Regions from separate parts of the Streptomyces sp. NPDC003036 genome, predicted to be linked through region 2. Evidence: riboswitches for the same ligand, from Rfam matches in the RefSeq annotation. Region 2 holds a riboswitch; each other region holds the start of a gene.
What was found. A riboswitch is a leader RNA that binds a small molecule or an ion and turns the genes downstream of it on or off. The one in region 2 is predicted to bind cobalamin.
Positions count from the first base shown of each region.

Region 1: another riboswitch for cobalamin. It lies ahead of cobN (cobaltochelatase subunit CobN); the one in region 2 lies ahead of ABZX67_RS21685 (ribonucleoside-diphosphate reductase subunit alpha).
Region 3: another riboswitch for cobalamin. It lies ahead of ABZX67_RS14890 (energy-coupling factor ABC transporter permease); the one in region 2 lies ahead of ABZX67_RS21685 (ribonucleoside-diphosphate reductase subunit alpha).

Region 1 is NZ_JBEXNO010000036.1:53,752-57,015, forward strand. Features, by position in the region: gene cobN (cobaltochelatase subunit CobN) at 1-1,402, opposite strand, end outside; cobalamin riboswitch at 1,438-1,573, opposite strand; gene ABZX67_RS24690 (cobalamin biosynthesis protein CobG) at 1,616-2,818, shown strand; gene ABZX67_RS24695 (precorrin-8X methylmutase) at 2,815-3,264, shown strand, end outside.
Region 2 is NZ_JBEXNO010000029.1:31,951-35,214, forward strand. Features, by position in the region: gene mctP (monocarboxylate uptake permease MctP) at 1-918, shown strand, start outside; gene ABZX67_RS21680 (GNAT family N-acetyltransferase) at 1,007-1,537, shown strand; cobalamin riboswitch at 1,559-1,724, shown strand; gene ABZX67_RS21685 (ribonucleoside-diphosphate reductase subunit alpha) at 1,862-3,264, shown strand, end outside.
Region 3 is NZ_JBEXNO010000017.1:33,627-36,890, reverse strand. Features, by position in the region: gene ABZX67_RS14905 (ATP-binding cassette domain-containing protein) at 1-159, opposite strand, end outside; gene cbiQ (cobalt ECF transporter T component CbiQ) at 156-905, opposite strand; gene ABZX67_RS14895 (energy-coupling factor ABC transporter substrate-binding protein) at 912-1,310, opposite strand; gene ABZX67_RS14890 (energy-coupling factor ABC transporter permease) at 1,307-1,999, opposite strand; cobalamin riboswitch at 2,029-2,265, opposite strand; gene ABZX67_RS14885 (PTS fructose transporter subunit IIA) at 2,277-2,699, opposite strand; gene dhaL (dihydroxyacetone kinase subunit DhaL) at 2,696-3,264, opposite strand, start outside.

The DNA.
Region 1 (3,264 bases), on a different contig from region 2:
GGAGGTTCCCACGCCGCAGGGCGGCGAGGACGATGTCGCCCTCGGGGTTGCGGGAGCGGTCGAGGAACATCTCGCCGGGCGGCGGGCCCCAGTGCTGCTCGACGCTCTCGCGCAGCTCCTCGGGGAGCGTGGCGTACCAGCGCTTGTAGTCGGCGGCCGGGATGCGCACCGGGTTGCGGGCGAGCTGCTCCTCGGTGAGCCACTCCTGGTCGTGGCCGCCGGCCTCGATGAGCGCGTAGATCAGCTCGTCGCCGTCGCCGGAGGCCAGGCCGGGGACTTCCTCCGTACCGAAGTCGTAGCCCTCCTCGCGCAGGCGGCGCAGCAGCGCGACGGCGGAGGCGGGGGTGTCGAGGCCGACGGCGTTGCCGATGCGGGAGTGCTTGGTGGGGTACGCGGAGAGGACCAGCGCCAGGCGCTTGTCGGCGTTCGGGATGTGGCGCAGGCGGGCGTGGCGTACGGCGATCCCGGCGACGCGCGCGGCGCGCTCGGCGTCGGCGACGTACGCGGGCAGGCCGTCGGCGTCGATCTCCTTGAAGGAGAACGGCACGGTGATGAGGCGCCCGTCGAACTCGGGGACCGCGACCTGGCTGGCGGCGTCGAGCGGCGAGAGCCCCTCGTCGTTCTCCTCCCAGGCGGAGCGCGGACTTGTCAGGCACAGGGCCTGGAGGATGGGGACGTCGAGCGCGGCGAGCGCGCCCGCGTCCCAGGACTCGTCGTCGCCGCCCGCCTGCGCCTCGGCGGGCTTGGTGCCGCCGGCGGCGAGGACGGTGGTGATGACGGCGTCGGCGGTGCGCAGGGTGTCCAGCAGCTCGGGCTCGGGGGCCCGCAGGGACGCCACGTAGAGGGGGAGGGCCTGGCCGCCCGCGTCCTCGATGGCGTCGCACAGGGTGTGGACGAACGCGGTGTTCCCGCTCATGTGGTGCGCGCGGTAGTACAGCACCGCGACGGTCGGGCCGGTGGTGGTGCGGTTCTCGCGCTCCAGGGGGCCCCAGGTGGGCGCGGCGGCCGGCGGCTCGAAGCCGTGGCCGGTGAGGAGGACCGTGTCGGACAGGAAGCGGGCGAGCTGCTCCAGGTTGTCCGGGCCGCCGTGGGCGAGGTAGGCGTGGGCCTCGGCCGCGATGCCGATGGGGACGGTGGAGGTCTCCATCAGCTGGGCGTCAGGGGCCTGTTCGCCGGTGAGCACGACCAGCGGCTTGCCGGTCTCCCTCAGCGTCTGAAGGCCGTCCTCCCAGGCGCGGATGCCGCCGAGGAGGCGTACGACGACGAGGTCGGCGCCGTCGAGGAGGTTGGGGAGGTCGTCCAGCAGGAGCCGGGCGGGGTTGGCGAACCGGTACGCGACCGGGCCCCCGGCCGCGCGGGCGCTCAGCAGGTCGGTGTCGGAGTGCGACAGCAGCAGGATCACAGCGTGCCGGGCCTTCCTCGGGGTGTCCTCGCCCCGGGTGGTCGTGGGTGGCGGGAGTTCCTGACTCGTCCGTTGTCTCCGTTGCCGGCGGACTCACAGTGGCGGGACCGCGCCGGATTCCCACCGGGCTTCCTCCCTAGGGCCCTGGGACCCTGTGCCGTCTGCATAGTAGAGGCTGCGCGTATGCTCGCCGCCATGCCGCCCAGCTCACCAATGCCTCAGGACCGGGGCGAAGCTCACATACGGGACCGTGGACCGGACCGTGTACGTGACCGTGGTGACGCGTGCCCCGGTGCGCTGCGGCTGCACCGGGCCGACGACGGCGCGCTGGCCCGACTCCGCCTGCCTACAGGTGTATTGACACCGCATCAGGTGTTGGTATTGGCCGAGACGGCGGACCGGCTCGGTGACGGGCACCTCTCCCTCACCTCGCGCGGCAACCTCGAACTGCGGGGCCTCGGCGAGGGCTGCGGGCTCGGGCTGGCCGAGCTGCTGCGGGACGCCGGGCTGCTGCCGGACTCCGAACGGCACGAGCGCGTACGGAACATGGTCGTCTCGCCGCTCGCGGGCGCGGAGGTGCGGGCGTGGTCCGTGCGCCTGGACGCGCTGCTGTGCGCCGAGGAGTGGACGCTGGAGCTGTCCGGCCGCTTCCTGTTCGCCGTGGACGACGGCCGGGGGGACGTGGCGGCGCTGGCCCCGGATGTGACGTTGCTCGCAGAGCCGTCGCGTACCGCTTTGGCACGTACCGCTTTGGTACGTGTCGGACGTGCGGCCTACCGCGTCGCGGGCGCCGACGCGCCGCGGGCCGCGCTGGCGGCGGCGGAGGCGTTCCTCGCGGCGGCCCGGGAGGCGGGCACGGGCGCGTGGCGGGTGCGGGAGCTGCCGACGGGGCAGGACGTGGACGTGGCGGGACACCTGCGGCGGGCGTCGATCGCGGCGGAGCACGTACCGGATGCGGTGCTTCCGGCGGGTGGCGCCCTCGCCCCCGGGCTGATCGGCGCCTCGCCGCCGGGGGTCTCGGTCCTGGCCCGGCTGGGCCGGGTGACGACCGCGCAGTTCCGCGCGCTGCTGCCGGCCGAGGAGGTGCGCGTCACGCCGTGGCGCGGCTTCGTCCTGCCGGGCTTCCCGGACCGGGCGGCGGCCGAGGAGCGGCTGCACGCCCTGGACCGGGCCGGATTCATCACTCGCGCCGACTCGCCGTGGGTTGGCGTGACCGCCTGCACCGGCCGTCCCGGCTGCGCGAAGTCCCTGGCCGACGTACGGGCGGACGCGCGCCCGATGGCGGTGGACGGCGGCCTGCCCGTCCACTGGTCGGGCTGCGCGCGCCGGTGCGGACACCCGCAGGGCGCGTGGGTGGATGTGGTGGCGACCGCCGAAGGCGCGTACCAGACGACCGTACAAAAACCGACAGGATGAGCGAGAGCAGAGTGTTCGACTACGAGAAGGACGGGGCGGAGATCTACCGCCAGTCCTTTGCCACGATCCGCGCCGAGGCGGATCTCGCGGGTCTCCCCGCCGACGTCAGCCAGGTCGCCGTGCGGATGATCCACGCCTGCGGCATGGTCGACCTCGTCCGCGACCTCGCCTACACGCCGGACGTCGTCGCCCGCGCCCGTGAGGCGCTGCGCGCCGGGGCGCCGATCCTCTGCGACGCGCAGATGGTCGCGAGCGGCGTCACGCGCAAGCGGCTGCCCGCCGGCAACGACGTGATCTGCACCCTCTCCGACCCATCCGTGCCGGCCCTCGCCGCCGAGCTGGGCACCACGCGCAGCGCGGCCGCGCTGGAGCTGTGGCGCGACCGCCTGGAGGGCTCGGTCGTCGCGATAGGCAACGCGCCCACCGCGCTCTTCCGGCTCCTGGAG
Region 2 (3,264 bases):
AACCCGGCGACCGACAAGCCGCGCGGTGCCCTGGTGCCGGGCGAGATGGGCCAGTGGGGGTACGCGACCCTCGCGCTCGGCTCGGCGCTGGCGCTCTTCATGTACCCGCACTCGATCACGGCGACGCTCTCCTCGCGCAGCCGTGACGTGATCCGCCGCAACACCACGATCCTGCCGCTGTACTCGCTGATGCTGGGTCTGCTGGCGCTGCTCGGCTTCATGGCGATCGCGGCGGGCGTGAAGGTGCAGAACGGCCAGCTGGCCATCCCGCAGCTGTTCGAGAACATGTTCCCGGACTGGTTCGCGGGCGTCGCCTTCGCGGCCATCGGCATCGGCGCGCTGGTCCCCGCGGCCATCATGTCCATCGCCGCGGCCAACCTCTTCACCCGCAACATCTACAAGGACTTCCTGAAGCCGGACGCCACCCCGGAGCAGGAGACGAAGGTGTCCAAGCTGGTGTCGCTGCTGGTGAAGGTCGGCGCCCTGGCCTTCGTCCTCACCATGGACAAGACCGTCGCCATCAACTTCCAGCTGCTGGGCGGCATCTGGATCCTCCAGACCCTGCCGGCGCTGGTGGGCGGCCTGTTCACCCGCTGGTTCCACCGCTGGGCGCTGCTCGCCGGCTGGGCGGTCGGCATGGTCTACGGCACGGCCGCCGCGTACGGCGTCGCGAGCCCGACCCAGAAGCATTTCGGCGGCTCGTCCGCCGAGATCCCCGGCATCGGCGAGATCGGCTACATCGGCCTGACGGCGTTCGTCCTCAACGTCCTGGTCGTGGTCGTCCTCACCTTCGTCCTCAAGGCCGTCAAGGCTCCGGAGGGCATCGACGAGACGTCGCCGGAGGACTACACGGCGGACGCGGGCGACCCGGGCGTCCAGGTCGAGCTCCCCAAGGCCACGGCGGGCTCCGGCCACTGAGGCCGCACCACTGACCCATCCGCGTACGACGGGCCGTCACGCTTCCCCAGCGGAAGCGCGGCGGCCCGTTCTTGTGCACTCTGACCCCATGGACATCACCATCAGGGCGGTACGGCCGGAGGAGTACGAGGCGCTGGGCGAGCTCACGGCGCAGGCGTACCTCGGCGACGGGCTGCTGGCCTTCGCCGACAGCGACGAGTATCTGATCGAACTGCGGGACGTGGCCCGCCGGGCCGCCGAGGCCGAGGTCCTCGTGGCCGTGGAGCGAGGCGCCGTGGAGCCGGGCGCCGTGCAGCAGGCCGAGCGGCTGCTGGGCGGCGTGACGTTCACCGCGGGCGGCGGGCCCCTCGCCGAGCTGGCCGGCGACGGCGAGGCCGAGATCCGGATGCTCGCGGTCGCGCGGGCGGACCGGCGGCGCGGCGCCGGGGAGGCGCTCGTCCGGGCGTGCGTCGAGCGGGCGCGGGCGGCGGACGGCTGCCGCCGGGTGGTGCTCTCCTCGCAGCAGGCGATGCGGACCGCGCACCGCGTGTACGAGCGGCTGGGGTTCGTACGGACCCCGGAGCGCGACTGGGTGCCGGTTCCGGGGGTCACGCTGCACACATACGCGCTACCGCTGTAACAGCGTGACTTGTGTCGGCCGACACAAGATGTGGGGGGTGGTCCAGCGACCGCCCCCCACATGTATGCTCATCTCGCTGTCGCCGCAGGGGAATCCGGTGCGAATCCGGAACTGTCCCGCAACGGTGTGTTGGTGTGCCTTTGTGCCTCCACGAGTCCGAGCACCTGCCGACAGCGCGCCCGGCCGTCCGGTCCGGGTGCCCAGACGTCCGGGCCTCGCGGAGTGGGCCGGTGGACGCGGATTCGTGCGCCCCTGTGCCCGGTGGCGCCCCGCTCCCCTGCCCGCGCCGCCGGTGGCCCCGAGCCGAGCGAGGGAGAGCCCCACGTGACCATCGCGCCAGCCGATCCGGTGTCAGCGAGCCAGAGCGACGGGAACGACACGAGCGACGGTCCCGGGACCGTACTGCTCCGCACCCTGACCGACCTGACCGCCGACCTGCCCGACACCGACCCCGGCCGGGTCGCCGCCGCCGCGCTGCGCGGCCGGCACGCCGGATCGGACGAGGCGGAGCTGCGGGAGCTCGCCACCGAGGCGGCCGCCGGCCTGATCGCCGAGGACCCGGCGTACTCGCGGCTCGCGGCCCGGCTGCTGACCATCGGCATCGCGGCGGAGGCGGCCTCGCAGGGGGTCACGTCCTTCTCCGGGTCCGTCGCCGTGGGCCACCGCGAGGGGCTGATCGCCGACCGCACCGCCGCGTTCGTCCGCGTACACCGCGAGCGGCTGGACGGGCTGGTCGATCCGGCGGCCGACGACCGGTTCGGCTACTTCGGGCTGCGCACGCTCTACTCGCGCTATCTGCTCCGGCATCCGATCACGCGCAAGGTGATCGAGACGCCGCAGCACTTCATGCTGCGGGTCGCCTGCGGGCTGGCCGAGGACGACAGCGTGCGCGCCCTGGACGAGGTCGCCGCGCTGTACGGCCTGATGAGCCGCCTCGACTACCTGCCCTCCTCCCCCACGCTCTTCAACTCCGGTACGCGCCATCCGCAGATGTCGTCGTGCTACCTCCTGGACTCGCCGCTGGACGAGCTGGACTCCCTCTACGACCGCTACCACCAGGTGGCGCGGCTGTCGAAGCACGCGGGCGGCATCGGCCTGTCGTACTCGCGCATCCGCGCCCGCGGTTCGCTGATCCGGGGCACGAACGGGCACTCCAACGGCATCGTGCCGTTCCTGAAGACCCTCGACGCCTCGGTCGCGGCCGTGAACCAGGGCGGGCGGCGCAAGGGCGCGGCCGCCGTGTACCTGGAGACGTGGCACGCGGACATCGAGGAGTTCCTGGAGCTGCGCGACAACACGGGCGAGGACGCCCGGCGCACCCACAACCTCAACCTCGCGCACTGGATCCCGGACGAGTTCATGCGCCGGGTCAACGCCGACGCCGAGTGGTCCCTGTTCTCGCCGTCGGACGTGCCCGAGCTGGTCGACCTGTGGGGCGACGAGTTCGACGCCGCGTACCGCGCCGCCGAGGCCAAGGGTCTCGCCCGCAAGACCATGCCGGCCCGTGACCTGTACGGGCGGATGATGCGGACCCTGGCCCAGACCGGCAACGGCTGGATGACGTTCAAGGACGCCTCGAACCGTACGGCCAACCAGACCGCCGAGCCCGGCGCGGTCGTCCACTCCTCCAACCTCTGCACCGAGATCATCGAGGTGACGAACGACGGCGAGACCGCCGTCTGCAACCTCGGCTCGGTCAACCTCGGCGCGTTCGTCAGCGGCGGGGA
Region 3 (3,264 bases), on a different contig from region 2:
CAGCAGCCGCAGCATCGTGGTCTTGCCGCTGCCGTTGCGGCCGAGCAGCGCGATCGCGCGCCGCTCCGGCACGGCGAAGTCGATGCCCGACAGCACGGCGGGCCCGTCGTCGTAGGCGAATCCCGCACCGACCAGTTCCACGACGGCGTCACGATTCATGGCAGGAACCTTTCGAGTACGAGGGTGGCGGCGACGAGCCCCGCCAGCAGGGCGCCCGTCGCGGCCAGGAACCGCCGGGAGACCGCCGCCTCCGGCACCAGCACGCGCAGCGTGCCGTCGTAACCGCGCCCGGCCAGCCCGGTCTGGAGCCGCGCCGCCCGGTCGAAGGCGCGGACGAACGCCGTCGCGCCGAGCCCCGCCAAGGACCGCCAGGCGGCCGCCCGGCTGGTCAGCCCGAGTCGCGCCGCCTGCGCTTCCCGGATCCGCCGCACGGCGTCCAGCAGCAGGAAACTGATCCGGTACATCACCAGCGCCACATCCACCACCGGCGCCGGCACTCCTGCCCGCACCAGCCGGGGCAGCACGTCCGAGACCGGCGTCGTGAACGCGAACAGCAGCACCCCGAGCGACGCCGCCGACGTCCGCAGCAGCAGCTGCCCGGCGTGCACCGGACCGTCCGGCGCGAGCGCCACCCACCCTTCCGGACCGCCGACCTGGAACAGCAGCGGCACCGCGCCCGTGACGCAGAAGCCCAGCGGCACGCGGAACGCCCGCCACAGCTGCCGGCGCCCGACACCGGCCGGGCCCAGCAGCACGGCGAGGGTGGCGGCGGCCACCAGCACGGCCCCCGGCCACGGCGGCAGACAGATCGCGAGGACCGTCAGACCGAAGCCGAGCACGGCCTTCTCGCACGGGTGACGGCGGCGCCAGCGACTGCTGTGCGCCGCCGCGTCGATCGGCAGCACCGGCGGCTACTCGGCCGTCGTCTCGGCGACTTCGGCCGTGCGGGCGGTGTCGGCGGTACGGCTGGTGCCGGCAGTAGCGGGAACGGCCCCGGTACGGTCCAGTGCCCGCGCCTCACCCTGCCTGCGGCCGCGCCGCAGCCCGAAGTAGTACGCCAGCACGCCCGCGCCGATCGCGGCCTGGAGCGCGAAGAGCGCCGACTCGATCTCACCGGACGGCGGCTCGTACAGCGGGCTGAACCACGGCTCGTAGTCCGGATCCAGCTCGGTGATGGCGGTCTCGGCCTGCGCGTCCGCGCCCGTGAACGGCTCCTCCTTGTGGTCGCCCATGCCCAGCGCGAGCGGAAGCACGGCGAGGGCCACGACGACGAGGAGCAGCAGCGTGTTGATCCTGGCGTTACGGCTCATCGCGCCACGGCCTCCTTCTTCACGGGGTGCGCCGGCAGCACACCGAGGCGGGCCAGATCGCCCTTGCTGGACTGCGTCAGCAGCCGCATCACCAGCACGGTGAGCAGGCCCTCGCTCACGGCCAGCGGAAGCTGCGTGACGGCGAAGATCCCGCCGAACTTCGCCAGCGCCCCGGCGAAGCCGCTCGCCGGGTCGGGGAACGCCAGCGCCAGCTGCACGCTGGTGACGCAGTACGTGGACAGGTCGGCGACGAACGCCCCGAAGAACACGCTCACCATCAGCGGCACGTCGAAGCGGCGCAGCAGCCAGTACGTCCCGAAACCGGCCCACGGCCCGACGACCGCCATCGAGAAGGCGTTGGCGCCCAGCGTGGTGAGCCCGCCGTGCGCCAGCAGCAGCGCCTGGAAGAGGAGCGTGATGGTACCGAGCACCGCCATGATCGGCGGCCGGAACAGGATCGCGCCCAGCCCCGTCCCGGTCGGATGGGAGCAACTGCCCGTCACGGAGGGCAGCTTCAGAGCGGACAGGACGAAGGTGAAGGCACCGGACGCGCCGAGCAGGAGAGTCGATTCGGGATGGGCCTTGACCTCGCGGGTCAGGGCCCGGACGCCATGGGCGACGAAAGGGGCGGCGGCGACGGTCCAGGCGACCGCGTGCACAGGGGGCAGGTACCCCTCGGCGATATGCATGATGTGGGAGACCCTCTCCAGCACCTCGTGGATGGACAACGCGCCCTGGCCGGTCTCCTGGCTGACGGGTCATGCAACGCCGCGGCTCCGCCTTCCCGGACACCACGGTCTCCCGTGGGGTTCCAGTGGCTTCCCGGGGTGGTTTCCCCGGAAGTGGAGCCGGACTTCCCGATCACAGTGGCGAGGGCCGCACCGGTACCGCACCGGTTTCCCGTACACCAAGGCCCTGCGACACTAGTGCGTTGACCAGGTACATCACAACCCGTCCCGCACGCGGTCACTCCTTGCGATAGCCGTACGCCTCCGACGCGGCCGCCACCACGGCCTCCAGGTCGCCGCCCGCCGAGGCGGTGACCACGGCCGCCACCGCGCCCTCCACGAACGGCGCGTCGACCAGCCGTGTGCCCTCGGGAAGCTCGTCGCCCTCCGCCAGCAGCGCCTTCACCGTCAGTACGGCGCTGCCGAGGTCGACCAGGACGGCCACGCCCGCCCCGGCGTCGACCGACGCCGCCGCCCCGGCGATCAGCTCGGCGCTGGTGCCGAGCCCGCCGTCCGCGGTGCCGCCCGCGGCGGCCACGGGCGCGGTCCCGCCGCCGCCCGCCAGGCCCCTGGCCAGCTCGGCCACGGACGACGCGACCGCCGCGCTGTGCGACACGAGGACGATGCCCACGCGCCCGCCCGCGCCCGCGCCCCCGCTCACCGGGCGGCCTCCGCTTCCCGCAGCGCCGCGATCAGCAGCGCCGAGGACGCCGCGCCCGGGTCCTGGTGCCCGATGCTGCGCTCTCCGAGATAGCTGGCCCTGCCCTTGCGGGCCTGCATCGGTACGGTCCCGAGGGCGCCCTCCTCGGCCGCCCGCGCCGCCGCGGCGAACGCCTCTCCCGGCGGGGCGGTGCCGAGCGCCTCGACGGCCGGCTCCAGTGCGTCGAGCATCGTCTTGTCCCCGGCCTTCGCCCCGCCGAGCTGCGCCACCGCGGCCGCGCCCGCGCGCAGCGCCTCGGCCAGCGCGGCGGGAGTCACCTCGGCGGCGTCGCCCAGCTCCTTGCCGGCGCGCCGTAGCAGCGTCCCGTACAGCGGCCCCGACGCCCCACCCACGGTCGAGATCAGCTGCCGCCCGGCGAGCACGAGCACCGCGCCGGGAGTCGCGGGCGGCTCCTTGTCCAGCACCTCGGCCACCGCCGCGAACCCGCGCCGCAGGTTGGCCCCGTGGTCGGCGTCGCCGATGGCCGAGTCCAGCTCGGTGAGCCGGTCCGCCTCGCGCTCCACGG